DNA from 3 places in the Pseudovibrio sp. W64 genome. Region 2 is predicted to be linked to each of the others. Evidence: predicted binding sites of a transcription regulator. Region 2 holds the regulator's gene; each other region holds the start of a gene.
The links. Region 2 encodes LexA, which represses DNA repair genes until DNA is damaged. Its sites were predicted from a motif close to TGTTCNNNNTGTGTTCNG; they were not measured.
Positions count from the first base shown of each region.

Region 1 (5,389 bases), on a different contig from region 2:
GTTGGCTTCTTCCGTGAGTGGTACACAATGAAGTCCAAGCGTCGTATTGCTTTCGTGAAAGAAAGCACCGGCATGGAAAGCTATAAGCAAAACACTGTGAAAGAAGACGAAAAGCGCCGCATGCTGGTGCGTCGCTCGCACTTCATGACCATCATTGCGGCTTGGGTAATTACGGTTCCCTTGGCCGCAATCCTGTCAGCCGCTCTGTTCTACGTGCTGGATCTCTTCGTGTTCTAAGCAGGTTTCACAGTTGTACGATTTAAGAAGCCCGGAGGCCCTCGCCTTCGGGCTTTTTCTATGTGCGCATTGGCTGTAGTTTTATGGTGAGGATTGCAGCGTCTCAGTAGAGCATTTTAAAGGGGTCGTAGAGCGCTAGCTTGCACTTAGGGTGGCCTATGTCGAGATTGAATGAGGAGCGCTGTCAGCAACCTTCCTTGCTCGTTTTAATCAAAGAGCGGTGCTGCTGAATGAGACGTGCGACAGTAGATGCAAATGGAGCGCTACTTTGTGCAGATTTGAGGGCACAAAAGCATAAAAGGCTGCGATGCTGACTACTTAAATTATGAAATTTAGGGGAAGAAGAAGGGAAGATGGTCGGAGCAGCAGGATTCGAACCTGCGACCCTCTGGTCCCAAACCAGATGCGCTACCAGGCTGCGCTATGCTCCGATCTATCTTCGTGTTGATGAATGGTCGGAGCAGCAGGATTCGAACCTGCGACCCTCTGGTCCCAAACCAGATGCGCTACCAGGCTGCGCTATGCTCCGATCTCATCAACGTGACGCCCCGCGGCGTCTTGTTGAGGCAGGTATATAGGCAGAGTTTTAAAGCTTGGCAAGCGTGTTTTATAGTTTTTCCCAAATCATGCGAGAAAATTTCAAAAACTGCATCCTGCTGTTGAAAAGACTGAAATTTCAGAGGCTTAAACAATGTGCGTGAAGACTGTGAAAATTTTAGCTTTTCTGCGACATGCAGGCAAAAAAAGAGGGTGAGCGCAAAAGGCTCACCCCAAGTACATTCCAGAGACCCGCAATCGGGGTCTACAATCGCCAAACAGAGGTCAATAACAAAACTTGAATATTGAACTCATGTTTTAAATCGCAGAAATAACCTGAGCGGTCAAGTCATATTTTAAAAGAAAATCAGAAGAGAGTGGATTAGTTGCTTGAAGCAATCACGTGGCCGCGCTTAACCAGCCATGCATCTGCCCATTCAGCAGAATTGCGACGCTCTTTTTCTGAGGCGAGAGAAAATGCCTTCTCGTGGAGAGAGACGATCCATGCATCATTATCACCGCCAACCACTTGCCGGCGTGCCAGGGTCATCCATTTGAGGCCTGTCATGCGTGCGGTTGTCAGTTCTTCTGTAAAGTACAGCAGTTCACCAAATTTGGCCTGCGCTCCGACATGGCCTTTTACGGCTGCGAGCTTCAACCAACGGGCAGCCAATCGGCGGTCATAATCTGGCAGCTTATCGTTGAGATACATGATGCCGAGATTGTACTGCGCATCCGCATCGCCAAAGTAGGAGGCAGCGTAGGTGAACACCTCACGTGCTTTGTGCGTGTTCTGTTTAACCGGGCTGTCGCCAATACCTGTCAGGAAGTAGCGGCCCAGTTCAACAAGAGCGCTTGCGACAAATGGGGCTGAGCGTGCTTTGGGGCCATCGGAAGAATATTCGCGCACGACCTGGGAAAAATACTGGAACGCCTGAAGATCATCTTCTGGCACACCGTCTCCTTGCGCGTACATCCTGCCGAGCTTCCAGGCTGCCATAGCCTGTCCGTTTTCAGCAGCGTAGCGAAGTGGAGAGAGTGCCTTGTCTTTTTCACCGGAATAGTAAGCGCGGGCCCCTTCCCTCAAGGCTTGCTGAGGTGTGACATTTGCCATCTGATTGACGGCAGCCATTGCACTTGCACTTTTGTTGGTATCCAGAGCATGTGCACTGTTGAGTGCGAGAAGAGTAAGAACCGAGGCGAAGCTCAAGCTTGTTACAAGACGCGTCAACGCATTGTGGTGCGTTCCCATTTCATCTTTAAACAGAGCTTTTATCAAAGTGCCTCACTTGACCACTGCCTACTTGTCAGTGGTTCTGACTTCTTATCTTTTCATACCGTCGCTGTGTGATCAGGCTATGAAAGGAAAAAATGTCAATTTTGTTTCCAAAGGTGACATACCTTCAAATTGTCACAAATGATCTTACAAATGCCTAGCTTTCTATCTGATTGACAAAAATCCTACACAGTTCGACCATCTCTCAAACATGGACAAGGCAAACTATCCAATTTGCCATTGATGAACCAGTGTCAGTTTCCACCATTCGGGTCAGCGCAAAATGCTGTTGCATGCTCGCAACAATCTGCAGCAGATGACGTAACTGCCGTGTGTATGTCCGGTGTAAAGTTTTGATCACAGGCCTTGGGGCAATCACAAATGCTATTTGTATTTTCGCCGCGAATGGCGCATATGGCATCAGATGCCCGCTTTTGGTGGGGTTCGGCACATTCAGGTAAGCGAAAAGGCGTATGTCTGGCGCTTACCCACAAGGAACAAGAGTAGAACTCCGGCAGATCTTTGCCCTTTTCTCTCAGTCCTGCAAGACTGCCGTTTGATTCGAGACTATTTAAGCGCAAGACCAAAGAGGTACGATGAGCACGCCTGATGATCTGTTTGCAGATGTTACCAAAAGCATGGATGAGCTGACATCCTCTTCTGGCAGCACTGAGAAGAAACAAGCACCAGCCGCAAGCGCACCGTCCTCACCTGCAAAGCCATCATCCGCAGGCAAGGCCGCTCCTATCGGCGCTGAGGGTGATTACACAGCAGCTGACATTGAAGTGCTTGAAGGTCTGGAGCCTGTGCGTCGCCGCCCGGGAATGTATATTGGCGGCACGGATGAAAAGGCGCTGCACCACCTGTTCGCTGAAGTGATTGACAACTCCATGGATGAGGCCGTTGCAGGCCACGCCAGCTGGATTGATGTCTCTCTGGGCGATGATGGCTACCTGACCATTACTGATAATGGCCGCGGTATCCCGATTGATCCGCATCCTAAATATAAAGACAAGTCCGCGCTGGAAGTCATTATGACGACCCTGCATGCCGGCGGTAAGTTTGACAGTAAAGTCTATGAGACCTCTGGTGGTCTGCATGGTGTGGGGATTTCCGTTGTCAACGCGCTTTCTGAGGAGCTGGTTGTTGAGGTTGCGCGTAACCGCAAGCTGTATCGCCAGACGTTCCGTCGTGGCCTTGCTGATGGCGGCCTTGAGCTGGTTGGTGATGTTCACAACCGCCGTGGCACCATGGTGCGGTTTAAGCCGGATGCGGAAATATTCGGCAAGACGCTCAAGTTTAAACCTGCCCGTTTGATGAAGATGGCGCGTTCTAAGGCCTACCTGTTTGGCGGTGTGGAGATTCGTTGGCGCTGTGCCAAGGCTCTTGCTGATGAAGCCAATGGAGTGCCTGAGACTGCGACTTTCCATTTCCCTGGCGGCCTGAAGGATTACCTGGAAGAGGCTCTTGGTAAAGAGCGCCGTGTTACTGACGAAGTTTTTGCAGGCCGGACACAGGCGACAGGTAAGCATGGCTCAGTTGAATGGGCTGTTGCCTGGTTTGCTGGCGACGGGTTTGTCAACTCTTACTGTAACACTGTTCCGACACCTGAAGGTGGCACGCATGAAACGGGCCTGCGCTACGCCCTGCTCCGCGGCCTGAAGGCCTATGGCGAGCTGATTGGCAACAAGAAGGCTTCCATTATTACCGGTGACGACGTTTTAACGTCAGCAGCTGGTATGCTTTCTGTGTTCGTGCGCGAGCCTGAGTTTGTTGGTCAGACAAAAGACAAGCTGGCCACGAATGAAGCAACCCGTATTGCTGAAAACGCCGTCCGCGATGCGTTTGACCACTGGCTGACCGCTTCTCCTAATCAGGCAAACAAACTGCTTGAGTGGGTGGTTGATCGTGCTGAAGAGCGCTTGAAGCGTCGCCAGGAGAAGGACGTCGCGCGTAAAACTGCAGTTCGTCGCCTTCGTCTGCCGGGCAAGCTCGCAGATTGCTCAACAAGCAAATCTGATGGCACTGAACTGTTTATCGTGGAGGGTGATTCTGCGGGTGGCTCAGCAAAACAAGCTCGTAATCGTGCAACACAGGCCGTTTTGCCATTGCGTGGTAAGATCTTGAACGTTGCGAACGCTGGCCGGGATAAGCTGGTCGCAAACCAGCTGCTGTCTGATCTCATTCAAGCCCTTGGGTGTGGGACGCGATCTAACTACGATGACAAAGATCTGCGCTATGAGCGCATTGTCATTATGACTGATGCGGACGTTGATGGGGCGCATATCGCAGCCCTTCTCATCACATTCTTTTATAAAGAGATGCCGGATCTGGTCAATAACGGTCACCTCTACCTTGCTGTTCCTCCGCTGTACCGGATCAGTCAGGGTGGTAAGACGCTTTATGCCCGGGATGACGAGCATCGTGAGCAGCTTTTGAAAACCAGCTTCAAGAAGAATGGCAAGATCGAAATTGGCCGCTTTAAGGGCCTTGGTGAGATGTTGCCAGCTCAGCTGAAGGAAACCACCATGGATCCGAAACGCCGGACGCTGCTTAAAGTGGTTGTTGGCGAGGATGAAGTGAGTGAAACCCGCAATGCGGTTGAGCAGCTGATGGGCAATAAACCTGAGGCACGCTTCAACTTTATTCAGGAGCGAGCAGAGTTCGCGACTGATCTGGATATTTAAAAGACCCTTAATTCTGAATAGTTGCTGAGTTTTGCGTAGGTTATAACTCGGCAACCTTGGCATAACTTGAAGGAATATATCGGTTATACCGCAGAATTTATTGACAACGCTGCTTAGAAATGTAGTGTTCCGCCAAACTGGTTGGAGAAACCTGTAACTCATACGGCTTCCAGCTTCTCTCCTCAATTATCGTAAAGAACATGAAATATGTCGTTTTCCACTCTCGGACTTAGTGAGAAAGTTCTCGCCGCTGTAGAAGCCTCTGGCTATACAGAACCGACTGCCATTCAGGCAGGCGCCATCCCTTACGTTCTCGAACGTAGAGATGTCCTCGGGATTGCTCAAACTGGAACCGGGAAAACGGCAAGCTTTACGCTGCCGATGATTACTCTTCTGGAAAAAGGCCGTGCGCGCGCCCGGATGCCAAGAACTCTTATTCTTGAGCCGACCCGTGAGCTTGCAGCGCAGGTGGAAGACAACTTCAATCGATATGGCGTCAATCACAAGCTGAACGTCGCACTGCTGATCGGCGGCGTTTCCTTTGCTGAGCAAGACCGCAAGCTTGAGCGTGGCGCTGATGTTCTGATTGCAACACCTGGCCGCCTGCTTGATCATTTCGAGCGCGGTAAGCTGCTGTTGCAGGGCGTTGATA
Region 1 covers NZ_LMCI01000038.1:1,204,335-1,209,723, reverse strand. The annotation lists gene PsW64_RS21900 (inorganic phosphate transporter) at 1-237, shown strand, start outside; tRNA gene PsW64_RS21895 (tRNA-Pro) at 592-668, opposite strand; tRNA gene PsW64_RS21890 (tRNA-Pro) at 690-766, opposite strand; gene PsW64_RS21885 (tetratricopeptide repeat protein) at 1,157-2,053, opposite strand; gene parE (DNA topoisomerase IV subunit B) at 2,647-4,737, shown strand; gene PsW64_RS21875 (DEAD/DEAH box helicase) at 4,945-5,389, shown strand, end outside.
Region 1: parE (DNA topoisomerase IV subunit B) is a predicted target of LexA. The motif match lies at 2,544-2,561, and genes of this name have one in related genera.

Region 2 (5,389 bases):
GCGCGTCACAACAGGTTTAGTCATAGGTGTTCCGGAAAAGTTTCAAGTTACTTCGAATAGTTTGGGGTAATTACGGCGGGGCGCCGTACCTCTGCGGGCTGTGTACCATAGCATTGAAAAGTTCCCAAGTGGCAGAAAGGGACTTAAGGGTGCGCGAGGGGCAATCATCCTCAGACAAGACGCAATCTGGTGGCTGTGCTCCCAGAATAGGTGAGCTTTGCCTTGAGGAGGATAAGTTTTCTTCTGCGCCGTTTGAGACCGATACGGCGCTTGCTGGGCGAACTACACAGCAACGCACAAAAACGCAAGTCAACGCAAAAAACGCACATAGCAACGCAAGCATGCGTTTTGCTGAAGAGAAACAGCGCCTTAGTCTTCGTGATGTGCTTCAAAGGGCACGTAAGCTGCTGGGTTTCGTGCTGAGGCCGGATTGGTCAGCTGTCATGACTTATGCCCGCTCTGCGCTCGTGCAGGATTGGAACAAGGGGCATGGCATCCTCTGGTATGCGCTTTGCCATTTAGCTGGTGTGCTGGTTTATTTCTCACTCCCCGCCGAGCCTTACAGTGTTTTAAGCGGAACTCCTTTTATCTTATTGGGAGTATTCGCTTTTCGTCGTTGGAAGATCGGGCGGTTAACGGTTGGGCTGACCGCGCTTTTGTTCTTTACTGCCGGGTTCTTCCTTGCTGATTTGCGCGTGGAGTATGCGCGCGGTGACCCGCTGGAGCGCCCGGTTACACGCAAAGTGGAGGGTGTGGTTGCTGGAGTGAAGCATTCTGGCAAAGGGGCTTACTCCGTCATTTTTGCAGATGTGACAACACTTTCGCAGAAGGGCGTAACTCTTCTTTCTTATCGCATCCGGATTAGCATCAAGGGGATGAAAGAGGCACCCGTGATGGGGGACAGGATGCAGCTGAAGGCTCGGTTGTTGCCGCCGGGAGGTGCGGTGCGCCCCGGTGGGTATGACTTTGCCCGAACTGCGTTTTTCAGTGGGATTGGTGCGGTCGGCTATGCGCTTTCCAAACCGGTTGTTGTGGCACAGGTAGAGGGCACAAGTTTTCTGCAAGGGATAGAGCGTGTGCGCAGTGGGATAGCACAGCGGATCCGGCGGGTGTTGGATAACAGCCCGGAAAGTGCGTTTGCTGTTGCACTTCTGGTGGGCAAGCGAGACTATCTTGCCACCGCTGACAAGGATGCCTTGCGCAATGCAGGGCTTGCTCATGTGCTCGCTATCTCCGGCATGCATATGGGACTTGTGACCTCTCTGGTCTTCCTTGGTGCCCGCCTGATCCTATCCCTCAGCCAGTCGCTTGCGCTGAAAGGACATATTCACGTTTATGCCAGCGTGGCAGCACTGATTGCGGCGATTGTTTATCTTGGTTTGTCAGGAGCTTCTGTGGCAACGCAGCGGGCTTTTTTGATGGCGGCGATGATTTTATGCGCGGGTCTGCTTGGTCGGCGGGCCTTCAGTCTGCGTGGTCTGGCGCTGGCTTGCCTTGTGCTTTTAAGCCTGAGGCCGGAGGAGGTTCTGGCTCCCGGGTTTCAGATGTCCTTCATTGCAGTGCTCGCCTTGCTCTCAGCCTATATGCTTGGGAAGGATTGGTTGCTCGGTAATCGAGATAGTTCGCGAAGACGGAATACCTCATGGTTTCATAGGATTAGTCGTGTAATCTTAAAGTGGATTCTAGCTTGTGCGTTGACCTCGTTGATTGCAGGTGCTGCCACGGGGCCAGTTGCGGCGATGCATTTTGAGCAGGTTGCGCCTTATGGAGTTCTGGGGAATATTCTTGCTATGCCATTGGTGACTTTTGTGGTTATGCCCCTTGGGTTATTGAGTCTGTTGGCGATCCCGTTTGGTGCGGATGCGTTCTTTCTGCAAGGGATGGAGGCTGGGTTGGCGCTGGTGCTGAAAGCTGCTTACTGGGTGAGCTCACTCAGTGAGGGGCTGACCAGTCTCGGGGTTTCCAGTGCTCCAGGGTATCTGCTCGTGATCCTAGCGATTGTCGTACTGTGTGTGATGCCGCTGCGCCTGAAATGGCTTTCACTTCCGGCATTTACGGTGAGTGTCCTGATGTTTGCCGGTGGCAAGGCGCCTGATCTGATGATTGCGGATGCGGGCAAGCACATTGCTTATTATGGGCAGGATGGTGCGTTTCGACTGACGTCCTCACGTATGTCGTTTGCTGCTGACAGCCTGTTGCGCGCTGGTGGAGTTTCGGCGGGTTCGTTCAAGCAACACAAGGTGAGGGCTTCAGATCGGTCCTGTGATGATCGCGGCTGTGTGATTGAGATATTCCCTCAGCAGCCTGCAGAGGGAGGGAGGATAAGCTCTGCGCCGATCCTGTTGGCACAGTCCAAAGTGGCTGATGTTTTGGAGGCTGACTGCCATCTTGCCACCATCGTCATCACGCAGGTTCAGGCGCCTCCGGCTTGCCGGGCTGAGCTGGTTATTGACCAGAAGGTTTTCGGAGAGCGCGGTTCAGCTTACATCTGGCTTTCTGTTGGTGCTGAGGGCGGGGAAAGAATAAAAAAAGTGCGCTGGGCATATGATGCTCAGCGCAGGCCTTGGAATCCGAAATTGCCTCAGGCAACCAATGATTTAATAGCGGCGGAAGAGCGCAATCATCTTGCCTTGCACGTGGACGCGGCCCGGGCCGAAGATGCGAGTTTCGTAGGCGGGGTTGGCCGCTTCCAGCGCGACTGAGGCGCCTTTTTTGCGCAGGCGCTTCAAGGTTGCTTCTTCTTCATCAATCAGCGCCACAACAATCTCGCCGTTATCAGCCGTGTCACCACGTTTGATCAACACGGTATCTCCATCGAAGATACCGGCATCGATCATGGAATCGCCTTTGACTTCCAGCGCATAATGCTCGCCGCGACCCATCAGATCAGCAGGCATTGCGATGGTATGGCTTTGTGTCTGGATTGCTTCGATTGGGACGCCTGCAGCAATGCGGCCCATGACCGGGATTTCCAGCGTTGGCACTTCGTCTGGTGATGTGGCGCGTGGAGGTGGCGGCGTTGCTACTTTCTTGCTCAGGGAGCCCTCAATCACCTCAGGTGCAAAGCCTTTTTCCTTGGCGGCAGGCTTCAGGCCCGGAGAAATGGAGTCTGGCAGTTTGAGGATTTCAAGTGCACGAGCTCTGTTCGGCAAGCGGCGAATGAAGCCGCGCTCTTCCAGAGCTGTGATCAGCCGGTGAATGCCGGATTTGGAACGGAGGTCCAGCGCGTCCTTCATCTCATCGAAGGAGGGCGGAACACCGGCTTCCTTCAAGCGTTGATGGATGAACATCAAAAGCTCGTGTTGCTTCTGTGTAAGCATCTTTTATCCCCGTTCGCTCCTAAGGCGCTGATTGAAAGTGAGCGGCCATTCCTGACCAATCGCGGTTTTGTAATTCCAAGAAGCTAAAAGACTTCAACTTCTGCGATTGGAAGGACAAAACACGAACGTACTCTACCTGTTCTCATTGTGTTCTGCAATGGGTTTGTTGAGGTTAAGCCCTGCTAGAACTGGGGGATTTGGTTTCTGGTGGGTGAGTGGGCAGGGGTTGCCCACTCCTGATGACTGGATTTAGCGTAGCTTGAGCAGCTCCACTTTTTCACCTGCCTTTGCAGCTGGTGCGTGTGGTGGGCGAATGATCAGGGCATCTGCTTTTGTCAGCAAGGCAAGCATGGAAGAGTCCTGTTTGCCAAACGGCGTTGCTATCAGATCTCCGTGTTCATCTGTACTCAGGCTAGCGCGCAGGTAGTCCTGGCGCATATCATTTGCAGGCAAATCAGTTGCCAATGTGGCTTTGGTAACGCCTTGATTTGTCACAGAGACCGTGCGGCCTAGCATCTTATCCAGAAGCGGGCCAAGGAAGAGGAGTGCGCATACAAGGCTGGAGACTGGATTGCCAGGAAGGCCGAGGACTTTCATGGGGCCAAGGGCTCCGGCCATGAGGGGCTTGCCCGGGCGCATGGCGATGCGCCAGAAGCCTAGCTCCATGCCTTCAGCGCCCAGTACGTCCTGAATGAGATCGTGGTCGCCCACAGAGGCACCGCCGAGTGTCACCAGTACATCGGCTTTTGCTTCAATAGCCTGTTTCACGCGTGCCGTGATTTCCTCAGGCTGGTCTGGTGCAATGCCCAGCATCATTGGCGTTCCGCCACAGTTTCTGACGAATTCTGCGATGCCGACCTGATTGGACGCTATGATTTGATTCGGACCTGGTATCTGACCTGGCTCGACGAGTTCATCACCATTTGCGAGGATCGCAACGACTGGCTTTTTGCGCACTGGCAAGGTTGCGTGGTTCATGGCGCCTGCAAGAGACAATTCACGGAAGCCGAGTGGTGCGCCCGCCTTCAGGAGGGTCTGGCCTTCTTTGAAGTCGAGGCCTGCTGGGCGGATGAACTTACCAATAGAAACGGCTTCCTCGCAAAACAGGTTATCCCCGTCACGGCGAGCGTTTTCCTGCATCAAAATTGCGTCGACGCCTGCTGGAACAGGTGCACCTGTAAAGATGCGCAGAGCTTCTCCGGCTTGCAGCGTGCCATCGAAGTTATGCCCGGCAGCAATTTCTCCAATAACTTTCAAGGCAGTCTCTGGATCGACCGTATCAGCAGCTTTGACGGCATATCCATCCATCGCTGAGGCGGAAAATGGAGGCTGCGTTCGTGTTGCGGCAACATCTTCTGCCAGAATGCGTTTTCCAGCTTCAAGTAGTGGAAGCTGCTCGGTGTTGGTTGGCTTCACATCTTTCAGGAGGCGGTCCAGCGCTTCTTCAATACTGATCAAGCTCATTGGGAGTTATCCTCCTCAGCCAGATAGTGACCGGACTTGCCGCCCTTCTTCTCCAGCAACCGGATTTCACCGATCTCCATAGAACGGTCAACGGCTTTTGCCATGTCGTAAATTGTCAGGCAGGCAACGGAGGCGGCTGTAAGTGCTTCCATCTCGATGCCAGTCTGGCCTGACACTTTTGCGAAGACTTCGATCTCAATTCCTGGCAGCTCAGGGTTGGGTGTGAAGTCCACCTGAACCTTGGAAAGCGCCAGAGGATGGCAGAGAGGGATCAGCTCGTGTGTGCGCTTTGCAGCCATGATGCCAGCGATGCGCGCTGTTGCAAGTACGTCGCCTTTCTTGGCGTTGCCTGAAAGGATCATGTTCAGAGTCTCAGGCTGCATTTTTACCTGACCGCCTGCACGGGCAATGCGTGAGGTAACCTCTTTCTCCGAAATGTCGACCATATGAGCCGCACCGCTGTCATCTAAGTGAGTGAGTTTTGGAGAAAGTTCTGACATTTTCTTGCCTCTGGACACAGTTTGTTCAGGTGTCTGCTTTTGCCAAGCAGTTGATTTTTAGCGTTTAAGCAAAGCTTTGGTTGCGGTTTCCACATCTTCCTGACG
Region 2 covers NZ_LMCI01000043.1:22,900-28,288, reverse strand. The annotation lists gene gltX (glutamate--tRNA ligase) at 1-24, opposite strand, end outside; gene PsW64_RS24110 (ComEC/Rec2 family competence protein) at 150-2,702, shown strand; gene lexA (transcriptional repressor LexA) at 2,598-3,320, opposite strand; gene PsW64_RS24100 (molybdopterin molybdotransferase MoeA) at 3,570-4,784, opposite strand; gene moaC (cyclic pyranopterin monophosphate synthase MoaC) at 4,781-5,284, opposite strand; gene trpC (indole-3-glycerol phosphate synthase TrpC) at 5,342-5,389, opposite strand, start outside.

Region 3 (5,389 bases), on a different contig from region 2:
AAAGCGCATAAGCGCCCATCACACTCACAAAAATCAGCGGAACTTTGAGAAATTCAGGAACGCGACCACCAACAAACAGCCAGATCAATCCACGCCCCAGCGCCCAGCCACCAACACCGCCAATCAACAACCCAGCCACAGCCCGGATCGCCAGCACCCAAAAACCATGGTCGCCGTGATAAACCAGATACCCTTCAAACATGAACACCGCGAGCAGCGCACCAAGTGGATCAGCAAGGATCGCTTCCCAGCGCAGCAGCGAACTCACCCGTCGCTCTAACCGCGCCTGACGCAGAAGGGGAATAATAACAGTAGGACCGGTAACAATCAGAATGGCAGCAAACACCAGCGCCGAAGGCCAGCTCAGCTCTGCGATATAGTGGGCATTCAATGCGCCCAACAAAAACGCGATAAAAGCGCCCAAAAGAACGAGCCGCCAAACCGCCTTCTCAACACCGCCAATACGTTGAAAGTTAAGAGAAAGACCGCCTTCAAACAGAATAACGGCAACACCAAGCGCAACAGTTGGACGCAATAAATCACCGAACAACGCAGTTGGACTGAGAACACCCGTGGCAGGACCAATGAGAAAGCCAGCAACAAGCAGAAGAACGATCGCAGGTAAAGACCATCGCCAGGCAAGCCATTGTGCACCAACCCCCGCCACACCAATCATCGCAAGCGCGAGAACCACCTCATTCATTGCCATCTCCCAACACAACTTAGAAGAGAGATAGCACAATCTACCCTAAAGGTAATTAACGCTTGAGTTGCAGCTTATGCCCGCTCAACAAAGCTATCGAGCACTTTCTTTTGGCCAGCTTTTTCAAAATCGACGGTAAGCTTGTTCCCCTCGATATCGCCGATCAATCCATAACCGAACTTCATATGGAAGATCCGCTCACCAATCGCAAAATCGCTTCCTGCCTCAGTAACGCTCTTGGCAACCAGCTCGCCTTCAATGGTCATCGGACCAGCCTTCTTGGCACGACGGCTCTGGTTTCCGCCATGCATTTTGCCATACTGCTGACCAGACGCCTGCGCCTTACGCGCACGCTGCCAACCCGGCGTAGAGTACTTGCTCTGGAAGGGATCACTGTTGTCAAACCGGCTGGCACCATAACCACCACCAGCGCTATTCAGACCATACCCACCGTAAGAGCTGGAGGCCTCAACAACCTCAACACTATCTGCAGGTAGCTCATCCAGAAACCGCGAAGGAATGCAGGACTGCCACGAGCCATGAATGCGGCGGTTAGAGGTAAACCACACTTTCACACGCTTGCGGCCACGGGTAAGACCCACATAGGCAAGGCGCCGTTCCTCTTCCAGACCAGCTTGTCCGGTTTCATCCAATGCCCGCTGGTTCGGGAACACACCCTCTTCCCAACCGGGAAGGAAAACACTATCAAATTCAAGGCCTTTTGCAGAATGGAGTGTCATAATCGAGACCGCATCCTCTTCCGCATCGCTGTCCTTATCCATCACCAACGAGATGTGCTCAAGGAACCCAGCCATGCTCTCAAACTCTTCCATCGAGCGGATAAGTTCTTTCAGGTTGTCCAAACGTCCCGGCGCTTCAGCAGATCGATCCTGACGCCACATCTGGGTGTAACCACTCTCATCAAGAATGATCTCCGCCAGTTCCGTATGGCTCATGGTCTCAACCTGATTACGCCAGTTCTCCAACATGCCAAGAACATCCGCGAGCGCAGCACGAGCTTTCGGACGCAGCTCATTGGTCTGCACCAACTCTTCAGCAGCGATCATCAGCGGAATAGCGCGCTCCCGTGCATAAGCATGAACAATCTTCAGCGTCGCTTCACCAAGCCCACGCTTCGGCGTATTCACGATACGCTCAAAAGCCAGATCGTCTGACGTCTGCATCACACAGCGGAAATAGGCGAGCGCATCGCGGATCTCCATACGCTCGTAAAAGCGCGGACCACCGATCACGCGGTAGTTCAATCCAAGCGTGACAAACCGGTCTTCAAACTCGCGCATCTGGAAGGACGCACGCACCAAAATGGCCATTTCATTCAGAGAATGCCCATGGTTTTGAAGAGCTTCAATCTCATCACCAATGGAGCGGGCTTCCTCCTGAGAATCCCAGGCCGAGGTAACCTGCACCTTCTCTTCTTCCTCAGAACCCATCTGGTCGGTGAAAAGGGTTTTACCAAGACGGCCCTGATTGTGTGCAATCAGATGAGAAGCTGCGGACAAGATGTGGCTGGTCGAGCGATAGTTCCGCTCAAGACGAACCACAACGGCACCCGGGAAATCCTGCTCAAATCTCAGGATGTTATCAACCTCAGCACCACGCCAGCCATAAATGGACTGGTCATCATCACCAACACAGGCCACGTTCGGATTGCCCTGCGCCAGCAGACGCAACCACATGTACTGCGCGATGTTGGTATCCTGATACTCATCCACCAGCATGTAACGGAAGCGATGCTGGAAGCTCTTCAAAACATCATCATGCTCTTTGAAGATCGTAATACAGTGCAGCAGCAAATCACCAAAATCACAGGCATTCAGGATCTTAAGCCGTTCCTGATAGGTCTCATAAAGCTTGCGCCCCAAGCCGTTAGCAAAGGCCTGTGCGTCACCAGCTGAAATCTGTGAGGGTGTAAGCCCGCGGTTCTTCCAGCTGTCCAGCAGCCCCGCAAATGTCTTTGCAGTCCAACGCTTTTCATCCAGACCTTCCGCCTGAATGATCTGCTTGATCAAACGAACCTGATCGTCCGTATCCAGAATGGAGAACGAGGACTTCAACTCAACAAGCTCAGCATGGCGGCGCAAAATCTTCACGCAGATGGCGTGGAACGTGCCGAGCCAGGCCATGCCTTCAACGCCATCGCCAATGTAAGCGCCAATGCGCGTTTTCATCTCGCGGGCAGCTTTGTTAGTGAAGGTCACAGAAAGGATCTGCCCCGGAGTGGCGTGACCCGTTGCCAGAATATGTGCAATACGCGTTGTCAGAACACGTGTCTTACCAGTGCCAGCACCTGCAAGAACGAGCACTGGTCCGTTGATCGTCTCAACAGCAAGTCGTTGTTCTGCATTCAATCCTTCCATGTAGGCTGGGGCGTTGGTTTGCCGTGCAGCCATGGCCCTCGCTGCGATACCACCTGCCTTGGGCTGTGGTGCAGCCAGAGGATCAGCAGGGTGAGCAGGTATTCCGCGATGAAGTGGGCCAGAAGAGTTTGCCATTGAGCTCGTTAGATCCTTTGAACGCATACCCCTCTCAAATCAGAGGGAGAATCTCCAATACTTAACGAGGAACAATATAGCAACAACATTGAAGAAGCGAGGCATCAGCAAAGAGATACACATCGTTTTGTAGGGCAAGGCATCTTCACTCAGTAACTCTTGCCTCACGCCAGTTTTGCTCTGTGATGTTTTATCAAGCTTGTTCTGAGTTACTTGAAATCCGGGAGGCCCTTTAGTGTTTTAAAGAGGAAGTATGCGTATACCTGCCAACGAGAATAACTCAGCTTAGCAATGGGAATATCTTCACTTCCGAAAGACAAACAACACTGTAACAACCTGAAAGAAAAACTATGAATACTGGTAAGTTACACATGACACGTCGGAACGCCCTCATTGGCATCTCCGGTTCTTTACTGGCAGCACCTGCTCTGGTTTCCTCCGCCCAGGCCAACCACCACGGCTCCACCGATTACACCAACAAGACGCTGACAATCAGCCCCTTCTCACTTGCCATCAGTGAAATGGCGACAATGAAGGCCAGCAATCCATTGGTGCGCCAGTTTGCAGAGCTGGAAAGCGAAGAACAAACTGCGGTCTCAAAAGTGATTGAATCCACAGGCGCCATGCCTCCCCCGCGTCCCGCTGCTCTGGAAGACATCTACAAGAAGCTGGAGGCCGAAAACGGTGAGGACTTTGACCGTCTGTACATCTCAGCTGAAATCACTGGTCATGAGGACTTGCTGAAGATTCAATCACCGGAATCCGGTAAAAAGCCTGTGAACGTGGATGTGGCAACAGCAACCATTCTGGTCGCTTTCATCCATACCCATCTGGCGATGCTGGCAGAGATCCGCAAGCAAATCGGCTAAACAACTCATTCAAACATCTCAGAAAACACCAGTGGTGCGCTCCGGCCTCACTGGTGTTTTCCTGTCAAATTCAGCCACCCCAACGATCACATCTTCAAATTTGGCTCAATTATCGCTGTCTCCCGAGAGATCTTGCTAAGATTTCCTGCCCACTCTCTTAGTCACGGATGTTGCTTTTGGAGAACATCTGACCGCAACTGGAATGGAGTTTGAGATATGCCGAAGGTCATTTGCAGATATAAAAACTACGATGACTTCTATAAAAACCGCACAAGCATCTGGGCTGAAATCAGACGTCGGATGAACATCCACGCGACGGACACTGCAAGCTTCGACAAACTCATTTTCCAGGGCAAGGCAGCCATCCGGCTGACCTACGACAATCATGTCGAAGACGCGCCGGATATGAAGAAAGCCAGAACGAACATTGCCGCACTTGAAAAAGAGAAAGCAAGAACCTTCCGCTTTGTTCAGGCCTCCAAGTCACTGGAAGAGGATATCTCGACAAAACACAAAATGCTCAAAGTGCTCGAAAGCCAGCTGAAGCAGCAGGAAAAAGACCCTAAAACTGATCCCAACTATCGCGATACGGCGAAAGAGCTCAAAAAGCTGCTCAAGCTCCAACCTGCAGTCAAAAAGAAGATCCAGGAATACGACAGTGCTCTGAAAGCACTTGAAAAAGCTGAAGCAGACTACGACCCGCTGAAAAAGCAGGTTGAAAAAACCATCCCAATGAGCGTTCAGACAGACGGCAAAAACATGATGCTCTATATCGGCGGACGCGCCGAAGCATCTGTCCGCCTAAGAGCAACATTGGCGCAGAAGTAGGTTTTGCCGCAAACCTGCGAATGCAGCGAGAGGAGCCAAACAGCTCCCTCGCTTTTTAATTATTGATCGCCAACCAGCACGAACCAGTCATCCTCTGAGATAACCTGAACACCAAGGCTCTGTGCTTTGGTGAGCTTAGACCCAGCCTTCGGACCCGCGATCACCAGATCAGTTTTCTTGGAAACAGAACCAGACACTTTCGCACCCAGACTTTCCGCACGTGCCTTCGCCTCATCCCGGCTCATACGCTCCAAACTACCTGTAAACACGAGTGTTTTTCCAGCAACGGGACTGTCAGAGCTATCAGCAACAACCACATCAAGCGGGGTGATCTGGTCAATCAGTGCAGCAAGCGCGTCGCGGTTATGTTCCTCTGCAAAGAACTCGACCAGAGCATTGGCAACCGTACCGCCAATTCCGTCAATGTCATTGAGTTCACGGTAAGCTTCTGAAGTTGCATCAGTTGCTGCAATCAT
Region 3 covers NZ_LMCI01000018.1:50,738-56,126, reverse strand. The annotation lists gene PsW64_RS09050 (cation:proton antiporter) at 1-703, opposite strand, end outside; gene PsW64_RS09045 (ATP-dependent helicase) at 778-3,216, opposite strand; gene PsW64_RS09040 (DUF4142 domain-containing protein) at 3,588-4,085, shown strand; gene PsW64_RS09035 (hypothetical protein) at 4,302-4,913, shown strand; gene ligA (NAD-dependent DNA ligase LigA) at 4,973-5,389, opposite strand, start outside.
Region 3: PsW64_RS09045 (ATP-dependent helicase) is a predicted target of LexA. The motif match lies at 3,284-3,301, and genes of this name have one in related genera.